DNA from 3 places in the Fictibacillus sp. B-59209 genome. Region 2 is predicted to be linked to each of the others. Evidence: predicted binding sites of a transcription regulator. Region 2 holds the regulator's gene; each other region holds the start of a gene.
The links. The regulator LexA, encoded in region 2, represses DNA repair genes until DNA is damaged. The targets are predictions, from matches to a motif close to CGAACATATGTTCG.
Positions count from the first base shown of each region.

Region 1 (10,746 bases), on a different contig from region 2:
GCTGGTTCATTTCCTCCAACTGCTGTTCATCAAGCTCAGTGTTCTCAAGCCACGCCTCTTCCCGCTCCCAGTCCCTTAACTGCTTTACGTGCTCAGGCAGCATCATTGCCGTCCATTTGATGCTTCCGCGGTCTTTGATCATTAGAGTCCCTCCATTCTGGTTTTACGCTTTATGGCCGCCTAAAAGGGTGCTGCGGTGCAGAGCCGTTCCTCCGCTCGTATAGGAAACGGCCCGGAGAAGAGCATTGGAGCCGTATTTCCTGCGGATATCGTCCATCACGTATCCAAGCTTTCGCTTTTTAGGATGCTCAAGTGTAAAGATGCTTAGCTGCGTTTCGTTATCTTCACATACATTGGATAGAGCAATGGTGATTTTACGGACCGTCTTTCCTTCATAAAAGGTATGAAAGAGCTCCAGGCACACCTGGTAGACCTCCATCGTAATGTTAGTCGGTTCAGCTACGGTCTTTGAGCGGTAAAAACCCCCGCCCCATTCTTCTTTGCTGTAGCCGATTCCCAGACTGACCGTTCTTCCTGCTTTTTTCGCTGTTCTGGCCCGCCTTGCCACTTCTTCGCACATTTCTAAAATAACATGCTGAACCTCTTTCGGATCGGTATAATCACGAAGGAGGATCTGGCTTTTTCCATAGCTGATCTGGCCTTGCATGATGGGAGCCCCCACCTCCGAGAGATCCACTCCCCACGCATGATAATAAAGCTGATTTCCCATCACGCCGAATTTTTTTTCCAAGAGCTCCAGCGGATAATGGGCAAGATCGCCTACGGTTGTAATGCCCATCAGATTAAGCGTCCGTTCCACACGGGAACCGATGCCCCACATCTTGCTCAAGGGAGAAAGTTTCCATAGCTTCTCCGGAATGTCCTCATACGTCCATTCTTCCACGCCTTTCTTCTTCGCATCCAAATCCAGACAGAGCTTAGACATCAGCATGTTCGGCCCGATTCCGATGGCGCAAGGCAGACCGAACTCTTCTTTTATGGCAATCCGGATGGCCTGGGCCAGCTGCACCGGCCCTCCCCACAGGCGTTCTGTCCCGTCTGCCTGAATAAAACTTTCATCCACACTGTAAGTATGAATGGCCTCTTTTGGAACAAACCGATTGAGCAGGCGCGTGATCTCCATGGAACGCTGTAGAAAAAAAGCCATTTGGGCATCCACGATGTGAATACGGCTGTCTTTCGGAATCTCAAACAGCCGGCTTCCGGTTCTTATTCCAAAATCTCTTTTCAGACAAGGAGAAGCAGCCAGGACCACACTTCCCTGCCTCTCTGTATTCCCTACTACAGCAAGGTAACAGGTCAGCGGGTCCAGCCCTAAGCGCACAGCCGCACAGCTGGCATAAAAACTTTTCATGTCCATGCACAGAATTGAACGATTTTGAATCATAGAATAATCGATCAACTTCCTTCACCCCTCCAAAAGCAAACGCTCGTTCTCATTTATTATGTATACCCATTTTAACCGAATATATGTTCCCTTCTCAATGGAAATTTTTTCAGGGGGCTTTCCGGCTTAAAAAATCCATTGACCGGCAGGCATTCGTAGGCTACATTGTTGGGAGAAGAAAGGAAGTGCAGAATGGAAAATCAGCTGCTGCGCAAATGGCTGGAAAAGGCTTTGCTGGATTATTTTTACGAGAAAGAGGCCATCCCTTATACTGAAAAGGATTATGCTCTCCTGCAGGAACGAATAAAAAAAGAACTTCAAACCGAAGAGGCAGAAGATCCTTATTTGACGGTTCAAGATGTCGTATACAGCTTTATTACAAAAGAATAAGCAAACCCCCGATAAGCGAGGCTTATAAGGGGTTTGCTTGCTTTATATGCTATTCTTAACTGGAGTTTTTTCAAAGAAATGCTCCCACGCTTCATGAATTCCGCCTGCACAATGCTTTTGCGCACGGAAAATCATAGGGTGGTCTGGCAGCTGTTTTAATTCCTTTTGGCAGTTTCCGACAACGACAGCCGGATATCCAAGTGTAATCATATCACGGTCATTGCCAGAATCGCCGGCAACTAATACATTTGCTTTCTCCCAGCCTTTTTCCCGAAGCAGAAAGGATAGCGCCTCTCCCTTCCCTGCATTCGGCGGAAGAATGTCTACATCTCTTCCGGAACTGAAAATCAGCTTGTGCGGCACCGAACTGCCGCTCAGCTTTTGTTTCACTTCCTCAACCGCCTCATCGCTTTCTGCAAAATAGGAAAGCCGATGCACGGATGGAATCGATTGAGGCGTTAAGCCGCTGCAGGATTGAACGATGCGAGAAATTTCAGCGGGATTCCACTTTTCTTCCAATGTTTTTTTCCAGCGCTCATGAAGCTCTGGATCATTCAAGTCATACATTTCCGTACCAACATCCGATATGAGAATGGAAGGCATCGGAAGCTCTTCCTCTTTGATCAGCTCCATGGTAGAAGCATAGTGTCTTCCTGTAACATAAACGAGCTGCACATTGTAGGGACGTTCTTTATAATAATCAAACAGCAAAGAAGTCAGTTCCTTCTCTCCCACCAAGGTTCCGTCTAGATCAGTAGCTAAAAGATGTGTAACGTTTTCTCGTTTCACCTGACAGAACCTCCTCGTACACCTGCTCTACCCTCGCTGCCACATTCGGCCAGCGGTAATCGCGTTCTGCAAGAGAGGATGCCTGTTTGCCGAGCCTTTGCGCAATGATGTTATTGTTTAAAATAATTTCCAGGGTGAGCGCCAAGTCCTGAGCGTCTTTTGGGTTGACGAGCAGCCCTGTTTCTCCTTCAACGACCACATTTTGAAGCCCTCCGACACGTGAGGCAATCACTGGACATCCGCATGCCTGTGCCTCTGCAGCCACCATTCCGAACGATTCATAATAGGAAGGCACGACAGCAACGTTGGCAGCGTTAAAGTATTCCGCCAGCTCCTCCTGGCTTTTCGGCCCTACAAACTGAACATAACGCTCAATTCCTTTCACCCAAGAACGCTGTTTTTCCTGAATCGGAAGCTGGTCATCACCGATTTCTTCTTTCTGTCCTCCAGCAAGAATCAGTCTTGTGTTTGACGGGACGTCACCCCATTGAATCAAGTATCTGAATGCTTTAAGGAGGGTTTCAACACCCTTGGTTTCTTCCAGACGGCCGGCATAAAACACGAGGGGGCCGTGAACGTCCAATTTTTGTTTTATTGCGGGTTTTTGGTTTAAAGGATAAAAAGTTGGAGATACACCGATCGGAATGACATCAACAGGTGCAGGCTGTTTAGTAAAGTCATGGATCAGGCTCTTCTCGCTGTTGGTCGTGGCGATCACGCGGTTAGCGGAACGGAGAATGGTTCGTTCATACTGGAACCTGCGCTCATCCCTTTCTCCTGTGGCCCGTTCTTTAGCTGCTCCAAGGGAATGTGAAGTATGGACAAACGGTATATTGTACTTTCTGCGAAGCTGGCGGCCTAATATTCCTGACAGCCAGTAATGAGTATGAATTATATCATATTGTTCAACAGGAACAAGTTCCTCGATTTCTTTAAAAAAGGCGGGCAGTATTTGAAACATTTCATTTTTGGATACAAAGCCTTTGATACCGGCTTGGATACGGATAACTCTAGAGCGTTTTCCAAACGCCTCCATCTGCGGAGCATCTTTATCACACCAGTGGGTTATGACATCAACATCCCATCCCCTATTTTCCATGGCAAGCGCCAAATGGTACACATAATTATTCTGTCCTCCAGCTTGCTTTCCGCCCAGTTTTGCCAGCGGGTCTCCATGGTCTGATATAAATAAAACTTTTTTATTCATAACTGCTACCCCTCTTTCTGTTGTTGCGGTCTATAACGTGTAAGTTACTTATACCCGTTCTCTCCCCAGACAAACCACAATAGGTTCTTTAGACCTATCAAATTAAGACTTTCTTCCTTTTGGTGAAGGTTTAGGAAAAGAAAAAAGATGCGTATATTAGCGCATCTTTTTGTTTACATAATATTATTATTGTCTATTTTTGTTTGAATGCATTTCCGCCAAGCTTTTCTATAAGCCGGGGAAAAAGCTGATAAAGCGTACTGCCTGCATTCATCCAAAGAGGCAGATTGATCTCACGGACAGGACGGCCGATCGCCGAAATGATTTTTCTAGAAACATACTCCGGGGACAGCATCCACTTCTTGATGTTTTTCTCATAGGAACCCGATTTGTCTGCGATGGAAAAAAAGTTCGTTTCAATCGGCCCCGGGTTGACGGCTGTTACCCATATTCCACTGTTTGCGAGCTCCATCCGCAATCCGTTTGAGAAGCCAAGAACAGCGTGTTTAGAAGCGGCATATCCGGTCGACTTCGGAGTGGATATCTTTCCTGCCTGTGACGCAATATTGATAATATGGCCAGAACGCCGTTCCAGCATTTGCGGCAGCACTGCCTGTGTACAAGCCATCAGGCCGACCACGTTGGTCTGAAGCATGCAGGAAAGATCATTTAGGTCCGCATCAATGAAGTAGTCGAATATTCCAAATCCAGCGTTGTTGATCAGAACATCGACAGAAACCGTACGAGTGATCTCTGCGAAAACCGCTTTCACCTCTTCTGCGTTGCTAACGTCCAGCGAATAGATCAGCGCTTCCACCTCAAAATGTTCTTTTAGATCTTTTTTTACGTTCACTAGTTTGTCCAGACTTCTGGCGATCAGCACCGGCTTAGCACCAAGGCTTGCCGCATCAAACGCGATCCGGGCTCCAAGCCCTCCGGAAGCCCCTGTGATAACCACCGTTTTTCCTTTTAAATTCTTCATATCTTACGCTCCTTCTGCCCGCTTGTAGTAAATAATACCCTTTATGTCCTCCGTTTGAATCCTTCCCTCCTCTTCAAGCAGATCAAGATGCCCCACGGTTTCGGAGAGAGTAAGCCCAGGTTCCTTTTGATAGATCCTCGGGAATAAAAGCTTGCTTAATTCATAAGCCGTCTTATATCCGGCGAGCATCTCCCATAGGACATCCGCCCGGTTGTTCTGCTGTGCAAGCCTTTCTTCGATCAACTCAGAACTGTTGGAGATCGGAAGTCCATGCCCCGGCAGGATGACGGTTATAGGGAGTTCGGCTGCTGTCTTTAGTGAATCCCGGTATTGCAGCAGCGGTTTAGGCCGGTCTCTTTTCGTGAGAGGGGGAGGCTCGATGAGTGCGTTGGAAGAAATACGCTGCAGCAAAAAGTCCCCTCCGATCATAATACCGCTCTCTTGATGAAACAGAGAAAGATGATCTGGAGAATGGCCCGGTGTTTTCATGATTGTCCACCCTGGCAGCCCTGGCACTTCTTCTCCTTCATACAACGCCGGGGAAGCATGGACCACAGCAGAAAACTCAAGATACTTCTTTAATTTCCTATGTTCAAACCGGACGGCTTCTTCCGGCATTCCCATTTTTTTGTAAAACCCCTCATAAAATTGATTTCTATGTACAAAAAATTCTTGCTGCTGGCTGAGATAGGGTATTTCTTCTAAACTTGCGAGCACAACAGGCACCGGGCTCGTAAAGTATGAATAAAGTCCGACATGGTCCGGGTGATAATGGGTAAAGACCACCTGTTCAATATCGTTTTCTTCCAGCCCGTTCTCCGCCAGTTTCTCCCGAAAGATGCTCCATGCCTCAGGCGTTTTTGGTCCGCAGTCAACAAGGGTAAGCTTTTCTCCCCGTATGAGATAGACATTGACATCCCCTACCGGAAACGGTGTCGGAAGCGCGATGGTTATAATATTCTGGTTCAACATTTTCACCTGACCTCTTCTCATGCATATATATATCAAACAGTATAGCAAAAGATCAGCACTATAAAAAAAGTAAATATTCAAAATTATCTTTTTTATAAACTTGACATACTGTACTGACTCATTGCATAATGTTTTGTAATAACTGAACGCTGAACACGGCGCTGAAAGGGACCAGTAATTCATTAAACGGCTGAAAGAGAATGGAATCCATCGGCTGAAAGATTCCAGCAGTGCGAAATGAATGAACCTATCCCCCGAGCCATCAGGGATTGAACCTGATCGTATGCCTTCGATACAGGCGATAAGCTGGGCTTTTTACCAAGCCAATTAAGGTGGTACCGCGGACCGCACTCCTCCGTCCTTTTCCAAGGATCGAGGAGTGCGTTTTTACGTTAACCTAAGTTGGAGGGATTGCCGTGAATAAAAAAATCGCGTTTATCGGAGCAGGTGCCATGGCAGAAGCAATGATTTCAGGATTGATCGCCAACAAGCTGGCCTCACCTGAACAGATCATTGCCACAAACAGAATGAACAGAAAAAGGCTTCTTGAACTGCAAAGGAAGTATGAAATAAAAATTTCCGCCTCAGCCGCAGATGCAGTGCATGAGGCAGAAATCATCATCCTTGCTATGAAGCCGAAAGATGCTGAAGACGCCCTGCACTCGATCAGGGACGCTATCCATAAACAGCACCTTATCATTTCAGTACTTGCCGGGATATCAACAGATCACATCTCCACTCTGCTTCATACGGATGCCCCTGTCATACGGGCGATGCCGAACACATCTGCTGCGATCGGTTATTCTGCAACCGGCCTCGCCGCTGGAAAGTATGCTGAAGAGCAACATGTAAAACAGGCCGAAGAGCTTTTTAATTGCATCGGAACGACCACCTGCTTGAAAGAAGAAAGCCTGCATGCAGTAACCGGGTTGGCTGGAAGCGGCCCCGCTTATGTTTATTATTTAGTTGAAGCGATGCAGCAGGCAGCCTCCTCGCTCAATCTCAGTGAAACTGAGGCAAGGGATTTGATCGCGCAGACCCTGTTGGGTGCTGCCCATATGCTGAAAATGAGCGGCGAACATCCCCGGCTGCTTCGGCAAAAGGTAACCAGTCCGGGTGGAACCACCGAAGCCGGAATTCAAATGCTGGACCATTTTAAAGTAAAAGAAGCGATTGAATCATGCGTCAAGCGTGCCGCACAGCGCTCTGAAGAGCTCGGGAGCATGTACACCCCGCCCTCTGCCAAAGGAATAGTTTGACAATTCTGTTATTTAATTTTATAATAAAACGACTATAGAGCAGCAACGGGAGGTATAAGATGCTTGATCAAGAAGAATTCAAGCGGTACAATCTGTTGTTTAAAGAGTTTGAGCAGTTTCTTACACGGCCACTGACAAAAAAGGAAAAAGATTTTATAAAATGGATCGTAAAAAATGATGTGAGCATCGAACGCACATCGGCGCGAGCCACCTAAACAAGCCCCTGAAAGGAAATGGGCTTGTTTTTTTCTTGGATTTAGAACGTTTGACCTGCTTATGTTAAGGTAAAATATAAAGAGGAAAGGAGTTTTTCCCGCTATGACAAAAATCTTTGGACACCGGGGCGCAAGCAAGGTATGCCCCGAAAACACAATGGCCTCCTACACTCGGGCTTATGAAATGGGCGCAGACGGACTTGAAATTGATGTCCATTTAACAAGCGATGGTGTTCCTGTCATCATTCACGATGATACGGTCAAACGGACAACCAACGGAAAAGGATATGTAAAAAATTTCACGCTCGCTGAAATTAAACAGCTGGACGCGGGAAGCTGGTTTTCTCCAACCTTTCAAAATGAACGGATCCTCACACTAGAAGAGTTTCTGCAATGGATCTGTACCAAGCCGCTGCTTCTCAATATAGAGTTGAAGAATAACAAAGTGATGTATGAAGATTTAGAGAAAAAAGTATACGATCTCGTAAATGCTTATGGAATGAAAGAAAAAACGATCTATTCATCTTTTAACCATTACAGCCTTGTGCAATTAAGGAGCATGGACTCTTACATTGACATTGCTCCCCTCTACTCTTCGGCCATCTACGAGCCATGGAACTATGCAAGAAGCATGGGTTCGCTGAGTGTGCATCCTCAATTTAAGAGCCTTCATCCCGTGATCCTGCAAAGCCTTCATGAGCATGGAATACGGGTCAGGCCTTATACCGTCAATCAAGAAAAATGGATGCATTATTTAATGAATTGGCGGGTGGATGCCATCATCACTGATGTACCCGATGTGGCGTTGGCTGTTAGAAATGGAGAAATTACTGAACAAAAAAGCTTAATCCTTGAAATGTATAATAAGTTAAAAAAAAAATGAGCGGGCTGCCCGCTCATTTTTTGCTGAGTTTTTCAATTGGAAAGACGCTGAAGTCATCGGCAATCTGCGTATTCGGAAAGACTTCCCGTGCTTCTTTTAAAAGAAGAGTCTTCTCCTCTTTATGATATCTGGAACTGATATGGTTCAAGATCAAGGCAGCTGCATTTGCCCGTCTGGCGGTAACAGCAGCCAATCTGGCTGAAGAATGGCCGAATTCCGCTGCCTTTTCAGCCAGTTCGTGAAGAACAGTAGCCTCATGAATAAGTACCTCAGCATCTCTTCCCAGCTCCACCGCATTCTCGCAGTATTTCGTATCGCCAAGGATAGCGACAATCCGGCCAGGAACAGGAGGGGAAACAAATTCACTGCTCTTGAGCACCGTTCCGTCCTCCAGAGTAATATCCCTTCCTTCTTTCAATTGCTGATATAAAGGACCGGGCGGCAGGCCCATCTTTTTTAGCAAGCCGGCTTCCAGCTTTCCAGGCTGTGCCTGCTCTTCTACGCGAAAACCGAAACAAGGGATCACGTGCTCAAGTTTCTTGGCATATACCCGGCGGCCTTCCTCTTCACAGATCAGCCCTTCATCTATTTCTATCACTTGAATCGGATAGGTAAGATGCGTCTGGCTTATGTTCAAAGAAGTGTCGATGAAGGCCTTTATTCCCTTTGGTCCGTATATGGACACCGGACTCTCTTCACCATTTTGGAAGGAGCGGCTTCCCAGCAGGCCCGGCAGACCGAATAGATGGTCACCGTGCAGATGAGTAATGAAAATTTTATTGATCTTACGCGGTTTTAGAGAAGTGTGCAGGATTTGATGCTGTGTAGCTTCTCCGCAGTCAAAGAGCCAGGTTTCTCCTCCCGTCTGCAGGAATTTAAGGGCAACCGAAGAAACATTCCGTTCCTTTGAAGGCATTCCGGCTCCCGTTCCCAGAAAATGAAGTTCCATATCAGCTATTCCTTTCATGCTTTAAAATAGAAATCATGAGGCGATAAGTGACAATGAAAAAAAGGAGCAAGCTTCCTCCCGCAAGAAATCCTGCCAGCACATCACTCGGATAATGCACACCAAGATAGACTCTGCTTAATCCGACAAGCACGATATAAACACATCCCCCAACGGTTAAAAGATGCCGCACCCAACTATGCTTAGCCTGTCTCACAAGCAGGTAGAATAACAGTCCAAAAAAACCGATGGAGATCATGGCGTGTCCGCTCGGAAAACTATATCCTCCGATATCAACTAGGCGATGGAGGGATGGCCTCTTTCTTTCATAGATTCCTTTAAGAAAAGCGTTACCGTAACGGATGACAAACAAACAAATCCCCAGGATTACCGGTTCAAGCCAGCTCCTCCTCCATAAAATAGAAAAAGCAGAGAACACGGCAAGCACTATAAATTCATTGGTCCTTGCTGCACTGTTTGTGATCACTATAAAAGCTCGGGTCAGCTCGTGGGGCTGATATGCCGTTACTGCATCAATCACCGTCTGATCCAGTCTCTTTACGCCAGCCTCCCGATAGACGGCTGCAAGCAGAAAAAAGAAAATAAAAAGCAACAAAAATCCAAGCACGTATGGCAGATGGATACTTTTCTTCAATCATAATCACCCGGCCTTTGGCTCGATAAAAAGCTGTCTACAACCTATAGCTATGATGGATCATCTGTTAGTTTGCCTCGAATAATGGAATGATCACCAAACTTTTTTTGAATATCGCTGATCAATCGATTTACATCATCCCGTTTTTTTTCCTGTTCAAAAGTAAACAAGTCCATCTGTTTATAGGCTTTTTCTTTAGGGATAACATCCGCGGCCGTAATGCCGAGCAGCCGTACAGGTTCACCGTTCCAGTGTTTTGTAAACAAGGACCAGGCATGTTTCAGGATTTCACTCTTATCATGAAAGGGATTCTCCAGTGTCTTGCTTCTCGTAACCGTCTTCCTGTCTCCATACCGGATCACGATCTGAAGATTTTGACCGACGACTTTCTTCCCTTTCATCCGGCGTTCAACAGAATCAGCCAGAACTGAAAAGACGCGTTTAAGCTCCGTTTCATCACTCACGTCTTCAGCCAGAGTGGTCGAGTTGCCAACGGATTGAAATTCTGAGGCGCGCTCCGGGTCTACTGGGCGGTCATCGATCCCGTTCGCACGCTCCCACATCCTCACTCCATTTTTTCCGAAGCGGTGTTTTAAACTGTACGCGTCTTCCTTTGCCAGGTCACCGATCGTATGAATATTATATTTTTTTAGTTTTTCTTCTGTGGCCTTTCCGATCCCATGCATTTCACCTACGGTCATCGGCCAGAGGATCTGCCGGATCTCCCGCTTTCGCAAGACGGTAATCCCCATAGGTTTCTTCATATCTGAAGCCATCTTCGCAAGAAATTTATTCGGGGCAATCCCTATGCTGGAAGGAAGACCCAGTTCATGATACAGCCTGTTTTGAATTTCCTCGGCAGCTTCGATGGGGCTCATGGATATCCTCGTAATATCAAGATATCCTTCATCGATTGAAACAGGCTCTACAAGCTCAGTATATTCCCGAAGCAGCTGAAACATCTTCTGAGACATCGTCCTGTATTTTTGAAAATCCGGCCGTAAGACGATAAGAGATGGACAAAGTTTTTTTGCCTGCCA
Region 1 is NZ_JARMMC010000014.1:271,977-282,722, reverse strand. Features, by position in the region: gene P4361_RS10540 (YolD-like family protein) at 1-142, opposite strand, end outside; gene P4361_RS10535 (DNA polymerase thumb domain-containing protein) at 164-1,423, opposite strand; gene P4361_RS10530 (YqzH family protein) at 1,601-1,798, shown strand; gene P4361_RS10525 (HAD-IIB family hydrolase) at 1,841-2,587, opposite strand; gene P4361_RS10520 (glycosyltransferase) at 2,550-3,794, opposite strand; gene P4361_RS10515 (SDR family oxidoreductase) at 3,988-4,776, opposite strand; gene P4361_RS10510 (MBL fold metallo-hydrolase) at 4,780-5,748, opposite strand; T-box leader at 5,901-6,114, shown strand; gene proC (pyrroline-5-carboxylate reductase) at 6,165-7,007, shown strand; gene P4361_RS10500 (hypothetical protein) at 7,067-7,222, shown strand; gene P4361_RS10495 (glycerophosphodiester phosphodiesterase) at 7,326-8,105, shown strand; gene rnz (ribonuclease Z) at 8,119-9,054, opposite strand; gene P4361_RS10485 (phosphatase PAP2 family protein) at 9,056-9,706, opposite strand; gene P4361_RS10480 (DNA polymerase IV) at 9,757-10,746, opposite strand, start outside.
Region 1: P4361_RS10535 (DNA polymerase thumb domain-containing protein) is a predicted target of LexA. The motif match lies at 1,485-1,498, and genes of this name have one in related genera.

Region 2 (10,746 bases):
GACCCCATAGAATTTATATTAACTTGGGTGGCTTACATTAGCCTTGCATTTCTTGTTTGTAGAGTGCTGTGGGAACTATTCGCTTTTATTTGGATAGTCATCTTGCAAAAAAAAGATTATGACCGCTTTCTTTTCTGGATAAAGCCAAAGTTAAAAAGAAAACTCAATAAAAAGAAAAAAAGAAAAAAAGAAAAAAGCTCTAAGGATGAGTACAAACTTATATTGTATATACCAGAAACATATCCCTTTAAATTAAGAATTTTCTTAGATAATTTAACTGGAAAAGTAAAATCCTTATTCAAGTAACGGGTGCGTTAGTTAGCACCTAATTTTTTAGGTGCTTTTTATTTTGCTCTCAATCAGCCTTTAATTTAAAAAAACAACTAAGAGCTGTTATATTATGTAAAGAAAATACACAAAACGCCGTTTCTATGCGGGCATTGGAACAAAAAGTTATAAAAGACGGAGGTTATACATCTAAAGAATTTATTTTATGGTAGGTAAATTAGCGTTCGCTCTTCTCACAGATAATTTTGATTTACGATTCACCAGATATATGCTGGCAATGATCAGGAGTAATCCGATTAAAAGTGTGTTGGTGAACGGCTCATCCAAAAATAAGATACCAATAAAAATAGAGATGATCGGCACGAGAAAATTAAAAGAAGCAATCATGCTTGCATTTCCTCTGGAGAGCAAATGGAAGTAGATCAACCAAGCAATGGCTACAGAAAATAAAGCTAAAAACAACATGGTCAGAACAAAGGGAAAACTCCATGTAATGCTGGACCATTTCTCCACTCCGCTGCCTGCTCCTGTCATGATCAGTCCGCCGATAATACTTTGAATGGTAATGAGCCAGATCCCATCGACTTTTGAGCTGATTGATTTCATATAAACGGTACCGATTGCCCAGCTTAAAGCTGTACAGACCCCGAGCAGTATGCCAATGAGAGAGATATGAGATGATAATCCTCCAAGACTGACCGTGGCTACTCCGGCGAAGCCAAGAAGTAAACCTGTTAGTTTTAGTGCTGTCATGGTTTCTCCAATCCACAGCCACGCAATAATACCAATCAGAACCGGTTGTAAATAAACAATGACACTAAACAATCCTGCTGGCATAAACATCAGTCCAATGGTTTGCAGGCCATAGAACAAGACCGAATTAAACAGACTGGAGAAAAAGTACATCTTCCAGTTTCTGTTAATGTCCATTTTTTTATATCGTGGCAAAGCATAAAGAAACAATAGAATTCCGGCTCCAAGTGATCGGAAACCCGATAAGAGTACAGGAGGGCAATAATGAAGTGCTACCTTGGAAATCGGCCAGGTAAGGCCCCATATCAATACTAGAATAGCAATGAAAACGATGTTTAATAAGAGGACTGAATGATGTTTCATCGTAGATCCTTCCTTAATGTTTGACGTGAAAGGTGAGTAAGTTAAATATATCTAGTAATTAAGCAGATTAAAATATATATGAAAATTATTATTTTCCAATTAGACAACCTTGACGGAAACATGATTATTTTTCTACTATTGAATCAGCTGCAGAGACATGAAGAAGACACAGCAAAATAAAGCAGTGTCTTTTGTTATGCAGTTATTAAATTGAAGAGGGATATTTCTGATGGATGACCTGAAGAAAAGCAGAGACGTTTCTGTTTTCCTGGACAATGGGCGAATAAAGGTAGGAAAATTTTCGGTTAAAGAAGTGATTCTGGATTTTTATAATAGACAGGTTGCCGTACTGTACATCCCGTTCGATCACGCTGCCGGAAAGAAGTGACAGCCCCAGCCCATGAATAACGGACTCTTTAATGCCTTGATTGGAGCTGATCGTCAGCAGAGACTTTGTTTTCAAACCATTGGATCTGATGACATGATTAAGATAATCGCGTGTTCCGGATCCCGTTTCCCTTGAAACCCATTTCTGATTTTGCAGATCATCTATGGTCACTTTGTCCTTGGAGGCAAGGTAGTGGCTTGGGGAAGAAACGATAAAGAGTTCATCACTCATAAACGGATGGACAGAAAGCTCCTTTTCGTTTGTTTGCCCTTCAATCAATCCAACATCCACTTTGTAGTTGCGCACGGATCCAACGATTTCTTCCGTATTTCCAATCAGCACTTGCAGCTGAAGCTCTTTGTATTGATTTTGCAGCTCATAAAGAAGTGAGGGGAGGATATATTCTCCGATTGTAAAACTGGCCCCAATCTTCAGCTCACCCTTAATCGTTGTATGGTGCTCTCCAATCTCCTGCCGGGCTTGTTCGTAAATCGTAAGGATCAGTTTTGCCCGGTCATATAATATCTCACCTGTAGGCGTAATTTGCAGAAACTTGGGTGAGCGGAGAAAAAGCTTGGTTTGAAACTCTTTTTCCAGATTTTTAATATGCAAACTGACACTCGGCTGAGACATCCGAAGAAGTTCTGCTGTTTTTGTAAAATTTTTTACCTCGGCCAGGGTGACGAACGTTTTTAATGCATCATAATACATTTTTTAAAACATCCTTTATTATTAGTAATCTTAATGGCAACGATAATTAATATGTATTTTACTAATGTTTTGTACTGAGGTAAAGTAGAGGATATAAATTTTTTAAGGGTTCTGACTATTTTTAAGATTAAAACCGAGTTAATGGATAGAAATAATTTAGTCTTAACCTAGAGGGAAACTTTTAAAGTAAAAAATGACGGAAAATTATGTATGTGAGGTGTTATCATTGCAACTTCAGGCAACAAACAGTCCATTCGATCAGGAGCAAGCTGAGCTCCTTAACAAGCTGATACCGACGTTAACTGAAGCACAAAAGCTTTGGCTTTCCGGTTACTTAGCGGCTTCTCAGTCACTTGCAGCACCAGTGGGACCAGCTGCTGTTGTAAAGCACGGCTCCATTTTGCCCGTTTCTAAAGAAGTAACCATCCTTTACGGATCTCAAACCGGGAATGCTCAAGGCCTTGCGGATAACAGCAGTAAAGCTCTCAAAGAGAAAGGTTTTGAGGTAACGGTTTCTTCCATGAGTGACTTTAAACCGAATCAGCTAAAGAAACTCAATAACCTGCTGATCATTGTTAGTACACATGGAGAAGGAGATCCGCCGGATAATGCGATTTCTTTCCATGAATTTGTTCATGGCAAAAGAGCTCCAAAACTAGAAGATCTTCGTTTTTCAGTCCTTTCTTTAGGTGACAGTTCCTACGAGTTTTTCTGTCAGACGGGCAAAGATTTTGATAAGGTCCTGGAAGAGCTTGGGGGTAAACGCCTGACACCGCGTGTGGATTGCGATCTCGATTATGATGAGCCGGCAGCAGAATGGCTGTCAAAAGTAATATTAGGTTTAAATGAGGCACAGGGAGAGACTGCAAGTGAAGCTTTTCAAGAGGCTTCAGCAACCCTAGCCGAAGAGGCAACGTATTCCCGGACCAATCCATTTCATGCAGAGGTTCTGGAAAATATTAATTTGAACGGACGCGGCTCGAATAAGGAGACCCGCCATTTAGAACTTTCGCTTGAAGGGTCGAATCTATCTTTTGAACCGGGTGACAGTCTTGGAATCTACCCTGAAAATGATCCGGAACTGGTTGATTTGCTTCTTGAGGAATTACATTGGAATCCTGAAGAAATTGTAACAGTGAACAAGCAGGGAGATGTGGCAGCTCTGAAGCAGGCGCTTATCACCAATTTTGAAATTACAGTTTTAACAAAGCCGCTGCTTCAGCAGGCAGCACAGTTAACTGAAAATGAAAGACTGCATGAACTTTTGTCAGCAGGGCATGAGAGCGAGCTGAAAAGTTATCTTTCAGGCCGTGATCTTCTGGATCTCGTTCATGACTTTGGCCCATGGGCCGTTTCACCACAGGACTTTGTCAACATTTTACGTAAAATGCCAGCTCGTTTGTATTCGATTGCTTCGAGCCTGAATGCCAATCCGGACGAGGTTCATCTAACCATCGGCGCTTTGCGTTATGAATCCTTCGGACGCAGCCGCAGCGGCGTTTGTTCCATTTTATGTGCGGAAAGGCTGGAGCCAGGGCACACACTTCCGGTTTACATCCAGCACAATCAGAATTTTAAACTGCCAGCGAACGGAGAAACACCGATCATTATGGTAGGACCAGGAACAGGAGTAGCGCCATTCCGGGCGTTCATGCAAGAACGTGAGGAAACAGGTGCAGAGGGGAGATCATGGATGTTCTTTGGAGATCAGCATTTTGTCAGTGATTTCCTATACCAGACAGAATGGCAAAAGTGGCTGGAGAATGGTGTTCTGACAAAAATGGATGTGGCGTTTTCCCGCGACACCGAGGAAAAAGTATATGTACAGCATCGTCTGCTTGAACACAGTAAAGAACTCTTCCATTGGTTAGAAGAAGGTGCTGTTTTATATATATGCGGCGATGAGAAAAACATGGCCCATGATGTTCATCAAACACTGATCGGAATCATTGAAAATGAAGGCAGCATGACCTATGAACAAGCGGAAGAGTATGTGGCCCGCATGCAGCAGGAAAAACGTTATCAGCGTGACGTGTATTGACCGGCAACAGAAAGGAGTTTAAAGAGATGTCAAACCCATTATTAAAAGCACCGGAAGGCAAACCGAGTGATGTGGAACGTATAAAAGAAGAGAGTAATTATTTACGGGGTACGCTGAAGGAAGTGATGCTTGACCGGATCAGTGCAGGTATCCCGGATGATGATAACCGCCTCATGAAGCATCATGGCAGCTATTTGCAGGACGACAGAGACCTTCGTACAGAGCGGCAGAAACAAAAGCTTGAACCAGCTTATCAGTTCATGCTCCGCGTAAGATTGCCAGGGGGAGTGGTGACGCCTTCTCAATGGCTGGTTTTGGATCAGCTGGGCAACCAGTATGGTAATGGAACATTAAAATTAACCACACGCCAGACGTTTCAAATGCACGGCATTTTAAAATGGAACATGAAAAGTACCATTCAGGAGATCCATGCATCAATGCTCGATACGATTGCAGCTTGCGGTGATGTAAACCGTAATGTGATGTGCATCTCCAATCCTTATCAATCAGAAGTTCATTCTGATGTGTATGAATGGTCCAAAAAACTCAGTGACTATCTCTTGCCAAGAACGAGAGCGTACCACGAGGTTTGGCTGGATGAGGAAAAAGTAGCAGGCACTCCAGAAACAGAAGAAGTTGAACCGATGTACGGACCGCTTTACTTGCCGCGTAAATTTAAAATCGGCATTGCAGTTCCACCTTCCAATGACATTGATGTCTTTTCACAGGACCTCGGTTTAATCGCCGTAGTAGAAGATGGGAAGCTAATTGGATTTAATGTGTCCATTGGTGGAGGCATGGGAATGTCACATGGAGATAAAGCAACCTATCCGCAGCTGTCAAAAGTGATTGGTTTTTGCATACCGGACCAGATTCTTGAAGTGGCTGAAAAAGTCATTACCATTCAGAGAGATTATGGAAACCGTTCACAGCGTAAGAACGCCCGCTTTAAATATACAGTCGACCGGTTAGGTCTTCAAACCGTTAAAGAAGAGCTGGAAAACCGTTTAGGCTGGAGTCTGGATGAAGCGAAAGACTTTTCTTTTGAAGATAATGGAGACCGGTATGGCTGGGTACAGGGTGTGCAGGAGAATTGGCATTTTACTCTGTTTGTTGAAGGCGGCCGTATCGCGGATCTTGAGAACTACAAGCTGATGACCGGTTTAAGGGAAATCGCAAAGGTCCATACAGGGGAATTCCGTTTGACCGCCAACCAGAACCTTATAATTGCCAATATTACGAGAGAGAAGAAACAAGAGATTACAGAGTTGTTGGAACAGTATGGAATGCTCGACAGCCAAAAAGTTTCTGCGATCCGGCAGAATTCCATGGCTTGTGTGGCCCTTCCTACTTGCGGTCTAGCCATGGCGGAGGCAGAACGCTATCTTCCGGTGCTAATGAACAAGATCGATAACATAGCTGAAGAAAACGGCTTGAGAAACGAAGAGATTACCGTTCGGATGACGGGTTGCCCCAATGGATGTGCCCGCCATGCCCTAGGTGAAATTGGGTTTATCGGTAAAGCGCCAGGAAAATATAACATGTATTTGGGTGCAGCGTTTGACGGCAGCCGATTAAGCAAAATGTATCGTGAAAACATAGGGGAGGAAGAGATTTTAAAAGAATTGAAGATGCTGTTCCCTAGATTTGCGAAAGAACGCGAAGAAGGCGAGCACTTTGGAGACTTTGTGATTCGTGCGGGCATTATAGAAGCAACGACGGACGGTACAAACTTTCATAATTAATATTATCCTTATAACTAAAACAGCGACCCAGCCATGTTTGCGGGGTCGCTTTTTTTTGCTTTTCTTTATTGAAGTGTTCGATATACACCGATTACTTTACCAAGGATGGTCACGTTTTGCAGCAAAATTGGAGATAAAGCGGCGTTTTCCGGCTGCAGGCGAATGTGGTCTTTTTCTTTAAAAAAGCGTTTTACAGTCGCTTCATTTTCTTCTGTCATGGCCACAATGATGTCACCGTTTTCAGCTGTTGGCTGCTGCTTGACGACCACGAGGTCCCTGTCGTAGATGCCAGCTTCTATCATACTGTCTCCTTCTACAGTTAACATAAAAACATTATCGTCTCCTACAACGTGTTCTGGCAATGAAAAATATTCATCAACGTTTTCGATTGCTGTAATCGGTGAACCCGCGGTAACTTTACCGATGATCGGTACATTAACTGATCGCGTTCTGTTTATGATCTGATCTGATTCGAGGCCGAGCACTTCAATGGCCCTGGGTTTGGTAGGATCACGCCTGATCAGCCCCTTTTTCTCAAGCCTGGATAAATGGCCGTGTACGGTTGAGCTTGAAGCCAGTCCAACTGCTTCACCGATTTCCCTGACTGATGGTGGATAGCCTTTCGCGTTTACTTCTTCCTTAATAAAGTCCAGGATATCGATTTGTCTTCTGGATAATTTTGTCATGATTACACCTCATTCACTGAATACTCTTGAAAAAAGTATAGCATGCAGGAACAAGATATACAAACATAAGTTCGAAGAAAACCCTTGTAAAGAACAGGTGTTCCTATTATAATGAAAATTAATAAGAACACATATTCGCAAAGGGGAGATATACGATGAAGGGATTTTCACCGGTATTTATGCTATTATCTATTGTTGCAGCAGGTTTTATTATGTTCGCTTATCAGTCTCACGCAGAAGGATCCAGAGAATATATGGAGATTACCGTTAATAAAGGTGATTCACTTTGGGAGATCGCCGAAGAATATACGAAGGACAAAGGTTCAAATTGGGAATTTGTCAACTGGGTTGAAAAGAATAACGGAATACAGGCAGGAACCATTACCCCAGGACAGAAATTAACGATACCGATCAAGGCAGAAGAAGACAGGTGAGGCACAATTGAGATCGATCATTTATTGCAGAGTAAGCACCGAAAAGGAAGAGCAGACATCCTCTTTATCCCGGCAGGAAGATGAATTGAGACAGCTGGCAGCCAGCCATGGGTTCGGCATTGTCTCTGTCATAAAAGATAGAGAAAGCGGATACAGCCTGGAACGGGTTGGTTTGTTTGAGGTAATCGAGCGGGCCCAAAACGAAGAATTTGATGTTCTTCTTGTAACGGATGATACCCGCTTGGGCAGGGGGAACGCCAAGATCGTTCTTCTTCACGAACTACAGAAGAGGAACATTAAAGTTTATACCTACAGCAGCCAAGGGGAATACCATCTTTCCGAAGCGGAGTCTATGGTGCTTGAAATCGTTGCCGTTGTAGAGGAATATCAGCGCAAGCTACATAACTTAAAGATAAAAAGAGGAATGAGGAAGGCTGTTCAAAAAGGCTATAAACCACAAAAGAATTTAAAGAACATCCATCATGGAGGAAGAGACCGGAAAGTGCTTCCGGTTGATGAAATCATCCGGCTTAGAGGAATGGATCTTACGTTTGCAGAAATTGCCGTTACGCTAAGGGGTTTTGGATATGAAGCATCCAAAGCGACAGTTCACCGCAGGTATAAGGAGTATTTAGAAAGTGCTCCGACTGGAAACTCTACTTAATATTCGTTACGATAGGAATATCGAAGAAAAAGGAGAGGTGTTCCATGCTTACACCAGATAAACTGGAACGGATAAATTTTCTTGCCAAAAAATCTAAACAAGAAGGTTTGTCAACAGAAGAAGCCAAAGAACAAAAGCAATTAAGGGAAGAGTATCTGAAAAACGTCAGAACTTCTTTTCAAAATAGATTGCATTCATTGAAGATCATTGACCCGGAAGGCAATGATGTAACACCGGATAAGCTAAAAGAAAGTAAAAAAAGCCAGAACAATATGAAGCATTAAGGAAAAAGTCCTGATTTCAGTACAAAGAAATCAGGCTTTTTTGTTGTTGCAAAATTCAGAATTTCGTATATACTGTTATATAACAACTGTGAAAGGGGAGAACACCTTGGCCTTTTCAATAACGGATTCTGTGGTCAGACTGTATAGTGAGATCGATCTTAATGAAGGTGAGGCACTCCGGTTATATGCGCGATATGCCGGCAGTGCAAGCAACGGCGGATACTCATTAGGCGTCATCCCAGCTCAGCCGGCAGACGGTGATGATATTCAGGAAATAAGCGGATTGAAATTTTGTATTAAACCGGATGACCGCTGGCTCGTAGATGATATGAAACTGGACTATGACGAAGGGGAAGATATCTTTTATTGTGAGTTCCCTGCGTTAAACTAAATAAAGGAACCTGTATTATAACAAAAAGTTATAAAGTTATAATGCAGGTTTTTTTATTTGTATCAAAGAAAGATTTTATGGGACACTATTGGTGGGCATTGTGCTTGTATAAAATGTCCAATATGTTTATGATGGTATCGAGAAATCTTTTACATATGTAGATGAAGGGATGATTAAATAATGTCTACTGCTTCAATTGACCAATTATCAATCAACACTATCCGTACCTTGGCTATAGATAGCATTGAGAAAGCCAAATCTGGACACCCTGGTATGCCAATGGGTGCTGCACCGATGGCTTACAGTCTTTGGACGAAATTCATGAATCACAACCCGGAAAATCCTGAATGGTTTAACCGTGACCGTTTTGTGTTATCTGCAGGGCATGGCTCCATGCTGCTTTACAGCCTGCTTCACCTTTCAGGCTATGACTTGTCCATGGAAGACTTAAAACAATTCCGCCAATGGGGAAGCAAAACGCCAGGACATCCTGAGTACAAACATACGGCTGGTGTAGATGCTACAACAGGACCGCTTGGACAAGGGATTGCGATGGCTGTAGGTATGGCAATGGCAGAACGCCATCTTGCTGCTACTTACAACAAAGACGGCTTTGAAGTTGTTGACCACCATACGTACTCTATCTGTGGAGACGGAGATTTGATGGAAGGCGTATCAGCTGAAGCTGCATCTTTAGCAGGTCATCTTGGACTCGGAAAACTTGTTGTTCTTTATGATTCAAATGATATCTCTCTTGATGGAGATCTTCATCTTTCGTTTTCTGAGAGTGTAGAAGACCGCTTTAAAGCATATGGATGGCAAGTACTTCGTGTAGAAGACGGAACAAACCTTGAAGAGATCGAAAATGCGATCGCCGAAGCAAAAAAGGATACTTCACATCCGACGTTAATCGAAGTGAAAACAGTAATCGGATACGGTTCTCCTAACAAGTCCGGTAAATCTGCTTCTCATGGTGCTCCTCTTGGATCAGATGAAGTAAAACTGACAAAAGAAGCATACAACTGGGTGTTTGAAGAAGACTTCTTCGTACCTGATGAAGTAAGTGATCACTTTGCTTCATTGAAAGAAGATAGCAAAAAGAAAGAACAGGAATGGAATGAGTTATTTGCACGCTATGAAAAAGAGCACAGTGAAGCTGCAGCTCAATTGAAAACAGCGATCGATAACAAATTACCAGAAAACTTTGATGCGAATCTTCCTGAATTTGATAAAGCTGTTGCGACAAGGGCTTCTTCAGGAAAAGCATTGAATGCTTTTGCAAAAAATATTCCATGGTTGTTTGGAGGATCTGCTGACCTTGCAGGATCAAACAACACGATGCTTACTGGAGAAACAAACTTCAGCCGTGAAAATTACAGCGGCCGCAACATCTGGTTTGGAGTAAGGGAATTTGCGATGGGTGCAGCTGTTAACGGAATGGCGCTTCATGGCGGACTGAAAGTATTCGGTGCAACGTTCTTCGTATTCTCAGACTACTTGCGCCCGGCAATCCGTCTGGCTTCCATCATGAAGCTTCCGGTAACCTATGTGTTTACCCATGACAGTGTAGCAGTTGGTGAAGACGGCCCTACCCATGAGCCGGTAGAACAGCTTGCGTCACTCCGTGCTATGCCTGGGCTTTCTGTCATCCGGCCAGCAGATGCATATGAGTCTGTTGCTGCGTGGAAGCTGGCTCTTGAAAGTGTAGATCAGCCAACTGCACTAGTATTAACAAGACAAAACCTTCCGATTCTAGAAGGGACAAAAGAAAGTGCATATGAGAATGTCAAAAAAGGTGCATATGTTATTTCTGAAGCTGAAGGTACACCTCAAGGGTTGCTGCTCGCTTCTGGTTCTGAAGTCAGCTTGGCGATCGAAGCACAGAAACAATTAAAACAAGAGGGAATCCAAGTTTCTGTTGTTTCTATGCCTTCATGGGATCGTTTTGAAAAGCAATCTGCAGAATACAAAGAGAGCGTTCTTCCTTCATCGGTAAGA
Region 2 is NZ_JARMMC010000018.1:80,591-91,336, reverse strand. Features, by position in the region: gene P4361_RS13340 (hypothetical protein) at 1-306, shown strand, start outside; gene P4361_RS13335 (DMT family transporter) at 487-1,404, opposite strand; gene P4361_RS13330 (LysR family transcriptional regulator) at 1,610-2,503, opposite strand; gene P4361_RS13325 (assimilatory sulfite reductase (NADPH) flavoprotein subunit) at 2,730-4,544, shown strand; gene cysI (assimilatory sulfite reductase (NADPH) hemoprotein subunit) at 4,571-6,289, shown strand; gene lexA (transcriptional repressor LexA) at 6,355-6,975, opposite strand; gene yneA (cell division suppressor protein YneA) at 7,131-7,409, shown strand; gene P4361_RS13305 (YneB family resolvase-like protein) at 7,417-8,073, shown strand; gene P4361_RS13300 (DUF896 domain-containing protein) at 8,118-8,357, shown strand; gene P4361_RS13295 (iron-sulfur cluster biosynthesis family protein) at 8,464-8,748, shown strand; gene tkt (transketolase) at 8,929-10,746, shown strand, end outside.

Region 3 (10,746 bases), on a different contig from region 2:
ATCAAACGTGAGCGGACGGTTGTCCTTGGCTGACGGCAGACGGAAGCCGTGCTCCACCAGTACATTCTTTCTTGCCTGGTCTCCGTTATACATTCCACGAATCTGCGGCAATGTAACATGGGACTCATCAATGACGATCATTGAATCATCAGGAAAATAATCAAGGAGAGTATACGGTGTAGATCCAATCGGGCGAAGCGTAAGATGCAGGGAATAGTTTTCAATTCCTGAGCAGAAGCCCATCTCGCTCATCATTTCAATATCGTAGCGCGTACGCTGTTCAAGGCGCTGGGCTTCAAGCAGCTTCCCTGCGTCATTCAGCTCCTTCAGCCTCTCCTCCAGCTCTGCTTCGATCCGCTGAATGGCTAATTTCATTTTTTCTTCACGTGTTACGAAGTGGGATGCCGGGAAAATGGCAACATGGTTCCGTTCGCCGACAATTTCTCCAGTGAGGGCGTCCACCTCGGTAATCCGGTCGATCTCATCACCAAAGAACTCTACTCTGAGGCAGCGTTCATCACGTGAAGCCGGGAAGATCTCCACAACATCTCCACGCACGCGGAAAGTACCGCGTGTGAAATTGATATCATTTCGGTTGTACTGGATATCTACCAAATCACGCAGAAGCTGGTCCCTGTCTCTTTCCATGCCTGTACGCAAGGAAATAACCAGGCTTTTGTACTCTTCCGGTGAACCCAGGCCATAGATGCAGGAAACACTGGAAACGATGATAACGTCCTTCCGTTCAAATAACGAAGAGGTGGCACTGTGTCTGAGTTTATCAATTTCGTCGTTGATGCTCGCATCTTTTTCAATGAACGTATCGGACTGCGGGATATATGCTTCCGGCTGATAGTAATCGTAGTAGCTCACAAAGTATTCAACCGCGTTATTCGGAAAGAATTCTTTGAACTCACTGTACAGCTGTCCAGCCAATGTTTTGTTATGGGCGATAACCAGCGTTGGTTTATTCACCTCTTTTATGACATTTGAAACCGTAAATGTCTTACCTGTACCTGTGGCGCCAAGCAGTGTCATTTTTTGCTTCTTCTCTTTGATTCCCTGAACCAGCTTGCGGATCGCTTTAGGCTGGTCTCCCTGCGGTTCGTAAGAAGAAACGAGCTGAAAAGGCTCACTCATTTCACAACCTCCGTTCCTAAATTTTGCTAATAAGATTATAACACAGCTGACCTGTGAAACTCTAATTTTTACGAACAAATATTCGTGCGTTAAATGCTGGAAAAGACATTTAAGTCTGTAAAATGTCTTTTCTTTACTTCTTCTTTTGGTGTACACTTTGAATGTTGCACAGAACGTCAAAAGGAGAATGCATCATGGATTTGCTCTATATTTTCCTGGGTCTTGCTGTTGGGATTATTTCTGGGTTTTTCGGACTTGGGGGAGGCTTTATTTTAACCCCTGTTTTAATATTGTTTGGCTATGAGCCGGTTACCGCGATCGCGACCAGTCTCATGTATTCGATCGGGACGAGTGTTTCAGGGGTATTTGCTCATCTTCGCATGAAGAATATCTATTGGAAAACAGCCATCACCCTTGGCTTGTCAGGAGTACTTGCCACACAGGCTGCACACCCTGTTGTCATGTGGCTTAGCGAAAAGCATTGGGATAAAATTGTAATACCGGCCTTATATATCATACTGATGGGATACTTTGCTGTTCAGCTGCTCAGGAAAAAGAAAAATACAACTGTTGCTGAGATGCCGGCGGAAAATGCCTTTTCAATGACGAAAGCGCTGATGATTGGGTTTACTGGCGGATTTCTTTCGACCACCCTTGGAGTCGGCGGCGGCTTTGTCATGGTTCCACTGATGATTTCCGTATTAAAACTTGAACCAAGAAAAGCAGTTGGGACAAGCCTTGTCAGTGTTTTTGCCATTGTTTCAGCAGGGTTCCTGACCTATGCACAATCGATCACGCTGAACTATCACATCGGCATCTTTTTAATCATCGGCGCATTGATCGGCGCTCAGCTGGGGGCCAGACTAACCTCGCTCTATCAAAATCATCAAATGGAAACGTATCTCGGCGGAATCTATGCCGCAACAATCGTATCCGTCTTTCTGCAGCTTTTACACTTCGGCCATATCGGCCTCGGCGTTGTTTCGGTCTATATTATCATACTGCTCCTTGTTTTTTTAAAGGATTCAGCTCGCTACTGGCGAAAAAAAGCGTCCGCCCCTTCTTGAGGCGAACGCTTTTATTTCATTTTACGCGCTTGTTTTTTATGGATGTTTAAACCGAGCCAATATCCGGCCAATACAGAACATAGTGCTGTTGCCTGAAGATACAGCGGCTGATTCAGGCCATCGAACGCAAACAGCAAAATTAGCAATGTAATCATGACAGGCAGATACTTTGAAAAGAGCACCCGGTTAAAAAGAAGCTGTAAAACAATCGGCAAAAGCGCTGCCAGTAAAACCTCAACCATACGTGCATACCCCTATCTGTTCAAATACTTCCTCATTCACTATACCACATCATTTAAAGCATAAAAAAACCAAAACCGTTATGGCTCTGGCTTAAAAAAGGGGGGTGAGTTGCTTCAAAATGCTTTTACCCTTCGCAGAACAAAATCAAACCTAAACCCTTTAAATTTTTTTGAAATAGGTTTTAAAGTATAACCATTGCGGGAATTAACAGAATATTCCCTTAAATTATTATTCTAAAACTGAGGAGGTCTGCCTATGAATACTCGCAGGGTTATTGGCATTTACCCATCAGAGAAAAAAGTATTAAACAAGCTGAAACTATTAAAAAAAGACGGAATGGACACGAAGCATATGATGATTGTAGGACCTTACGAAACAAGCAAGCTTCCGCCCTCTGAAAAAAACACCCACCAAAAACTGGTCAAGATTGGTGTATCTGAAAGCGAGGCCAAGTTATACTCGGCTGTCCTTGATCAAGGACAGTACATTTTACTGAACACTGTGATCCAGCAGGAATATCTGGCGTAGAAAAAAAAGCATAATGCCTCAACTCCTTCATAGATTGATATGAAGAGGGGGCACATAAGAAATGAATGAATCCGATCAGGTTAAAGCACTGAACCAACTGCTTGAAATCATCCATTATAAAGGCAATAAGAGAAGGCTGCCGTTTTTGCTTATGCAGCAAAAGAAGCGGAAACTGCCATACAAAACCCTGCGTCCTTGACGCAGGGTTTTATCATGTGATCAGTTCAATACCGTTAAAATATCCTTGGGATGGAAAACCATAAAATCCGGTTTTTCCTTTTCTGCAGCTTCCCTTGCGTCATAGCCCCAGCCTACCCAGATGATTTTAATGCCGCTTTTTCTGCAGGCGGCAATATCTCTGGCTTCATCACCGACATAGATCACTTCTTCCTTGGCCATTCCGTTCTTTTTAAGATAGCTTTTAATATGGCGATCCTTACCAAAAAGCCGGGTGGAGCAAATGATCTCTTCCATATGGTGGAGGCGGTTTCGGGATAGAAAGGCTTCAACATTCTTTTTTGAATTGGAAGATATTATGGCCGACTTGTATCCCCTCCTGTTTACTTCTGATAAAAGTTCAGCCATGCCAGGGACCAGTGTCACATCCCCTAATGCTTGATTATAAAGCTCGTAAAATTCAGCGCTCGATGCAGGTATTTTGTGCATTGGGAAATTCAGATGTTTTATCCTTTCCATCATCGAAAGCTTCCTCAAAAACTCCATCTCTTCAACATCTACTTTCCGAAAACCATGCTTTGCTGCCAGCTGATTAAACACCGATAAGAACACGAGCCTTGAGTCAGCGAGCGTGCCATCAAAATCAAAAATAACAGACTTTATCATAAATAAGGGTTCTCCTTATCGTACGGCTTATTGTGTATTATAGAGGAGAGACATCCTGTTTGTAATTTTTCCCACAAAAAAAGGCAAAATTTAACCGCCGGTTCCCTTTTTCTTCACGGGAATTCGGCGGCTATTTCATCATTTTTTCACTGCACCATTTAATGGCCGTGATTTCAGTACCCAAATTAAGAGTCGATTGAACATTGATGATATCCATTAATTTTTGGACCCCCGGCAAACCGGCTCCCAATCCTCCTGAACTCGTATATCCTGCTTGAAGCGCCATTTTAATGTCTTGAATACCTGGACCTTGATCAATGGCCGATACCCTGATCCCTGCCCGGTTTTCTTCCTCAATCGCTTCGACAATGATTTTACCCTCTCCTGCATAAAGGTAAATGTTTCTGGCAAGCTCGGATATCACGGTTTTGATCCGGACTTGATTAACGGAATTAAAACCGATGATTCTAGCAAGCTCTTTCCCTTCTTGACGGGCAATAGAGATATCCAATTCATTTTTTATTTCAACCGTAACCTGATGATAGTTCATGGTAAGCACCTCTATTCCTGTTTTATTGGTAGTGCTTACTTTCTATGGGCATACGGATTTTGTTTTATGGAATTTCAGTGAACGGCTACTGGATTACTTACCTTTCATACATTTCAACAATTTAAGTATTTTTCCTTTTTATTTCAACAAAATCCTTTCCTTTTGAGGACATCTTACTAGAGCAGACTTACATAAACGCCCGTTATACTAAATTCGACATCACGTTTTTATCTCCTTTAAAGAGCTAAAGGATTCCAACAAATTTCTATCTTATTTTACGTTCCTGATTCCTGAAAAAAACGAAAAAGACCCTGTCCTGGGACAAGGTCTAAAGATCAATGGTTATTTTTTCATAATTTTCATATCCTGGCAGCTGCTCATCTGGGGTTGACTGCCCACCTGCGGAATTGTTGTGATACGGGATAATGGCCGTCCGTTTTCCCGAAGCATCAGGCTAGGCTTTGTTTGACTGTGAACTGGCTGAGTTATCTTCATCTTCTTTACCAAAATCTCCAATCGAAACGACTTTCAGCCCCAAATCACTTAAATTATCATTTAATTTCCCGCGAAGATCTTTATCAAACGTTTCAGGGGCTTCTTCCGTATACTCAAGCAGAACATGAATAGATTTCATTTAATTTCTCCTCCTTTTAAAGGATTTGTTTATGCAACCTATTCCCGATTTTTCTTGTGATAAACAAAAAACACCCAGGCCTGGTGTCAATTTTTGTCAGGAAAGTACGGATTAATATGAATAAATACCTCAGATATATCCGGAAATCTATTTTGTATCTCGTCTCTTAAATCTCTTGCAATATCATGGCCTTCTTTAATGCTCAGATCATAATTGAGCGAAATTCTTAAGTCCAGAATGATGTAGTGGCCATGTGTCCTCGCTCTCATGCGGTCAATCCGCTTCACTTCTTTAAATTCCATGACAACTTTTCGGTACTGCGTAAGCAGCGGTTTTTCAATATTCTTATCCATCAATACATCAACGGATGAACCGAGCAGTTTCAGTGAGATTTTCAGGATAAGGAAAGCGACGATCAGACTGGCCGCAGCATCGCCGTATAAGAGATAAGGCAAGTTGAATTTATCCCCGATAATGGATAGTATGACGCCAAAAAAAGCAGCGAGGGAGGCTACAATGTCAGCTTTGTGGTCAAATGCGATCGCTATTATGGCTTTGCTGTTATATTTTTCACCCAGCTTCATGGAGTTATGGTAAAGCAGGTGCTTTGCAAAATAAGAAAATAGAGCGGCGAACAAGGCAATGTACTCAGGTGCTTTCGGTGTTCCGATTAAGCCCAGGATGCCTTCAATAACAATATATATAGAAACAAGAAATAAAATAATACCTACAAAGCCTTCACTAAGCACTTCAGCTTTACCATGTCCGAATGGATGGTCCTCATCAGGCGGCTTGTTGGAGATTCCTACCACGGCCAGTACAGCAATAGAAGCTACAATGTCTGCAGCGGAGTGGATACCGTCCGCAAAGACCGATTCACTTCCTGCAATCAGCCCGACCGCAACCTTTCCAATGGTTAATATACAGTTGCTGATCAGAGCCAGCCAGGCCACTTTTTTACCTATTCTTTCTCTTTCATGTACAATCTCCATGTTCCCCTCCTAAAATAATGTTTCCCAAAGGAAAAAAAAACCCTAAGCCGAAGGCGGCTCAGGGGAGGTATGTGATTTTGAATTTTGGGTTTTTCATATCCATCATCCTTATAATTTACGGCAAAAGTCCAGTTCATTAATCATACTCTTTTCACAAGAGAAAATCAATGAAACATAAAATTTTGGAAAATAAAACAAAACAGAACATAACTATTGAGTAGACCAAATGCTACAGGAGGAGATTCTTATGAACAACAAAGTGGGAAAGGATGATTTTGTCCAAGGATTTGTTCCCAACCACAATCATGGTTCCGTTGATTATACTTCCATGGCTGGAGACCACGTGCATCAATGCCTTGATGTCACTTCTCCGCCCATTCCAACACAGGACGGAGGCCACATCCATTTTACGGAAGGATATGTAATGTTTGAAAATGGCCATAACCACCATTACCGAGCCTATTCTGGTCCGCCTATTCCAGTAGGCAACGGCATGCATGTTCACTATTACGACTTTTACACAAGTGTAGACGATGGCCATCAGCATCATGTAAAAGGGATAGATCATCCCGCACCCGGAACGAAGTAAAGAACTGTTATTTAATTACTCCCGCGTCATAGTGCCCGCTTTACCAGAGCTGCTGCTCTCCGTAAACACGAAGCGTTTTTGTCCGGCATAATTCAGAACCGTATACAGTCCTGTTCCTATCAAAACAGCGGCATCTTTGGCAAAGTGTTTTGGCAGAGGAATTATTGCAGAGAAGGCCCAGTCTGCGATCCGAATTCCGGCATAATAGGCGATAAAATAGCAGAGAAGAATGACGATAGCAAACCGTACCATACTTCCCGCTACTGGTGAGGAGCTTTTAAACGTGAACATCCGGTTTAGCACATAGCTCACACATGCGCCAACTGCGTTTCCTAAAAATGTTGCCAGCCAATACGATACCTCTGCCGCATGAAGCAGCAGATAGATCACCGATAATCCGACCAATGTATTGATTACACCAACTATCAAAAAGCGTACAAATGAATGTTTCATTTCTCATCAGCCATCTCTTCCGGCTACTCCTTTTGCCATTTTTAGTCCATTTCTTCAGCACGATACAAATAAATCCTCCAAGCCGATTCCTTTTGAGAAAATGCTTTTACAAAATGCAGGTGATTTTCTTCTGCATTATCAATCGGAAGCGCGGAAAAGATATACCGGCCTCCCATTTGAGTAAAGACTTTCGTGTTCAGATGGAGATGCTGAATGCGTTTCTTTGAATGTTTCGTGTAATGGTACTTCTTTCCCAGCTCATCTGCAAAAAGATAGCACCGGTTTCCCCATTGATCAAAGTAATTTTTTAGCATCCGGTCTTTATCAAGTTCTTTGGCAATAATTCTTCGAAACTTATGCTTATAAGACAGCGGATAATAATTGTTGTATGTATCAAGGGTGTAAAAGCCGTTATACTGGGCGATGGCAGGATGGATCCCGATGCTCGCCACTCGATAGGAAGACTGCGGCTTTCCGATATAGTGTTCCATCTCCTCGAATTGTTTGACGGCATAAAACTCCTTGAAGGATGGTGCATGGACAACACGGTAATAAATCTCCTCATGAGCACAGCATAAAATAAAAATCTGTAGAGCCAAACCGGCCTTTATCCATGTCCGCCAGCCTTCTATTTTCCATAGAATCCAGCTTCCTAAAGCAAACAAAACATAAATAACGAGCGGGCGCAAAAAATGAAAACGTGCAAAATTGAACGTCGCAAGAAAAGAAACCTTCTCTTTTACAGGCGTCCAGCCCTTGTAAAACCAAAAGGCATACCAGACAGACAGCAAGAAGTTAAGCAAGAATAAGAGAAGGAACGATTTTTTAATCTCCCCACTGCTTCTATCTTTCCAAATCTTCCAAAGCGCAGCAAACATAATGGGTAAAATGACCGCTGTATGTAAAGTGAGGACATGCGTGTGGCCCAGAAAATAGTTTTTGAAAACAAGCCGTATCGTATGCCAGAACGAAAGCTTCGAGCTCATGAATTCATTCCGGCTTGTCGGTGCTTCCGGCACTACAAGCGAGTATACGAGTCTATATTCAATCAGCAAATAAAGGACCGTCATCAATACAATGCTGAATAAAAAGCGCATGTTCCACCGCTTTTTTGTAACTGCATCATAAAGCCAGATCACACCCACTGCAGTGAGAAAAAAGAAAAATCCAAGCACAAAACTGGAGTATAGGGGCAGGAGTACAAGCGTAAGCCATTCCCTCCAGGTTTCTTTGTGCTTTCTAATATTTAAAAATGCCCATAAAGCAAGGGGCTGCCCTAGCGTACTGAGCATTCCCGACGGCCAAAAGGGAGTCAGTGCAAAGGCAAGTGAAACCCACACGGTTATGGGATAAGCCTTTTCATCTTTCATAAAATGCTTCGACAGCAGCAAATACATCCCGATGAACGCAAAAATCCGGGTAATCCCCTGGCTTATGGCATAAGCTGTCATAGGCGGAAACCAGTGATGAAGCCATTGGATCAGACTGAACTCGGTTCCGAAAGCATTCCTGGGAAGGCCGTTGATAATTTGCGGAATGACGGTGTCCATCGGACCGAACAGCTGCCCGCTTTCTTTTAACACCTTGTACCACGCAATGTTGGAATCCATATTGTCATGTACTCGGATATGAGAATGCTCACCGAGAATAAACGGAGGGGCCATGAACAAAACCAGCAGCACCCATGCCAATGTCAGATGTTTATTTTCCGGACTCAAGGCTGACCAGTATTTCACAATCATGGAACCCCTTCTGTTTAGGATACGCCCTTAAATCGGCAATGGCTTACAGTTTTGGATCAGCCTGCACGTTCATCAGCTTTTCTTTTAAATAATGCATAAGAGGCTCGTTAAGCTCTTTGTTCTTCAATGCAAATTCAATCGTGGTTGTTATAAAACCAAGCTTGTCCCCTACATCATACCGATCACCCTCAAACTCATAAGCATATACGTTCTGTTCCTGGTTCAGCCTATGAATGGCATCGGTTAGCTGAATCTCCCCTCCGGCCCCGATTTCCTGGTTATCGAGAATGGAAAAGATCTCGGGAGTAAGAACGTAGCGCCCCATGATCGCCAGGTTGGAAGGAGCTTCGCCTTTTGAAGGTTTTTCTACAAAATTGGAGACCTCATACAGGCGTCCCGCTTGTTTTCTCGTTTCAATGATCCCGTACCGGCCTGTTTCTTCTTCTGGAACAGGCTTTACCCCGATAACAGATGATCCTGTTTTCTCATACTGCTGGATCAGCTGGCGAATGCACGGTGTTTCCGATTGGACAATATCATCACCAAGCAGGACAGCGAACGGCTCGTCTCCAATAAATTTCCTTGCACTCCATACAGCATGCCCAAGCCCCTTCGGCTGCTTCTGGCGGATGTAATGAATATCTGCCATTTCTGACGAGCGCTGAACTTCCTGAAGCAGCTTCACCTTTCCTTTGCTGAACAGACTTTGCTCCAGATCAAATGAATAATCAAAATGATCCTCGATCGCACGTTTTCCTTTACCTGTTACGATCAGAATATCTTCTATCCCGGAATTAATCGCTTCTTCCACAATGTATTGAATGGTTGGTTTGTCTACGATAGGCAGCATTTCTTTCGGCATTGCTTTCGTGGCCGGCAGAAATCTCGTCCCAAGACCAGCTGCCGGAATAATGGCTTTCTTCACTTTTTTCGTCATGTCTTCCACTCCTCATTGCCTAATAGTTTCCCTATCTATGTAAATGAAAGGATCGTCACCTTTAGTGTGACCAATGCACTCTCATCCAAACCCCCATTTTCATATGGTACGTACTATTTCATTCTCACAGCCTATCTAAACAAGAACTGCCCAGAAAAAACTCTGAGCAGTTCAAATCGTTTATTTTCGGTCGCTTGGATAGACAACACCAATCTGGCTGCGGACTTCATCCATAATCTCCATGACTGTAAGAGAATTTTCGTGAGAGTTGATGTCTGATTCCAGTTTTCCCTGCTGAATCAGAGAGATGAATTCTTTTGCTTCATAATACATCGGTTCATGTTGGGCTGTTTGAGAGACATCTTCCACCGATCCACCTCGATGGCGAATCTCAACCTTTTCCGGTGTATGAATCCGGTCAATGATGATGCTCCCTTTCTCCCCCTGAATTTCAGAAGGAAGGAACGAATCCGTAATCTTTGAATACGTAATGACAGCCTCCATCGACTCATACGTCAAAAGGACGCTGCCTTCCCCATCCACACCGGATTCCAGCATGACCCCGCTCGCCTTTACGCTGATCGGCTTGCCAAACAGAACTACAAGCGGATAGATGCAGTACGTTCCCAAGTCCATGAGCGCTCCATTTGAAAACTGAGGCTTAAACGCATTCAAAATGTTTCCTTCTTTATAGGCATCATAGCGGGAAGAATACTGGCAGTAGTTTCCCACGTATCTTCTTATGGTCTCGATTTTGGGCAAACTTTCTTGAATTGCTTTGAATCCCGGAAGCATGGTTGATTTTAGCGCCTCCATCAGAACAATCTTGTTTGCTTTTGCCGCTTCGATCATTTCTTTGACTTCCTCTGCGTTGGAAGCAAGCGGCTTTTCGCAGAGCACATGCTTGCCATGGTTCATCAGCGTGATGGCATGCTTCGAGTGAAAAGAGTTCGGGCTGGCAACATAAACCGCATCGATCACATCGGATTTTGCCATCTCTTCCACATCGGTAAAAACCGTATGTACCC
Region 3 is NZ_JARMMC010000007.1:1,929-12,674, reverse strand. Features, by position in the region: gene uvrB (excinuclease ABC subunit UvrB) at 1-1,140, opposite strand, end outside; gene P4361_RS05005 (sulfite exporter TauE/SafE family protein) at 1,335-2,207, shown strand; gene P4361_RS05000 (DUF2198 family protein) at 2,219-2,449, opposite strand; gene P4361_RS04995 (hypothetical protein) at 2,706-2,978, shown strand; gene P4361_RS04990 (hypothetical protein) at 3,040-3,177, shown strand; gene P4361_RS04985 (HAD-IA family hydrolase) at 3,198-3,821, opposite strand; gene P4361_RS04980 (anti-sigma regulatory factor) at 3,952-4,371, opposite strand; gene P4361_RS04975 (hypothetical protein) at 4,826-5,005, opposite strand; gene P4361_RS04970 (cation diffusion facilitator family transporter) at 5,092-5,991, opposite strand; gene P4361_RS04965 (YmaF family protein) at 6,245-6,586, shown strand; gene P4361_RS04960 (GtrA family protein) at 6,602-7,039, opposite strand; gene P4361_RS04955 (DUF6044 family protein) at 7,081-8,781, opposite strand; gene galU (UTP--glucose-1-phosphate uridylyltransferase GalU) at 8,825-9,718, opposite strand; gene P4361_RS04945 (Gfo/Idh/MocA family protein) at 9,899-10,746, opposite strand, start outside.
Region 3: uvrB (excinuclease ABC subunit UvrB) is a predicted target of LexA. The motif match lies at 1,212-1,225, and genes of this name have one in related genera.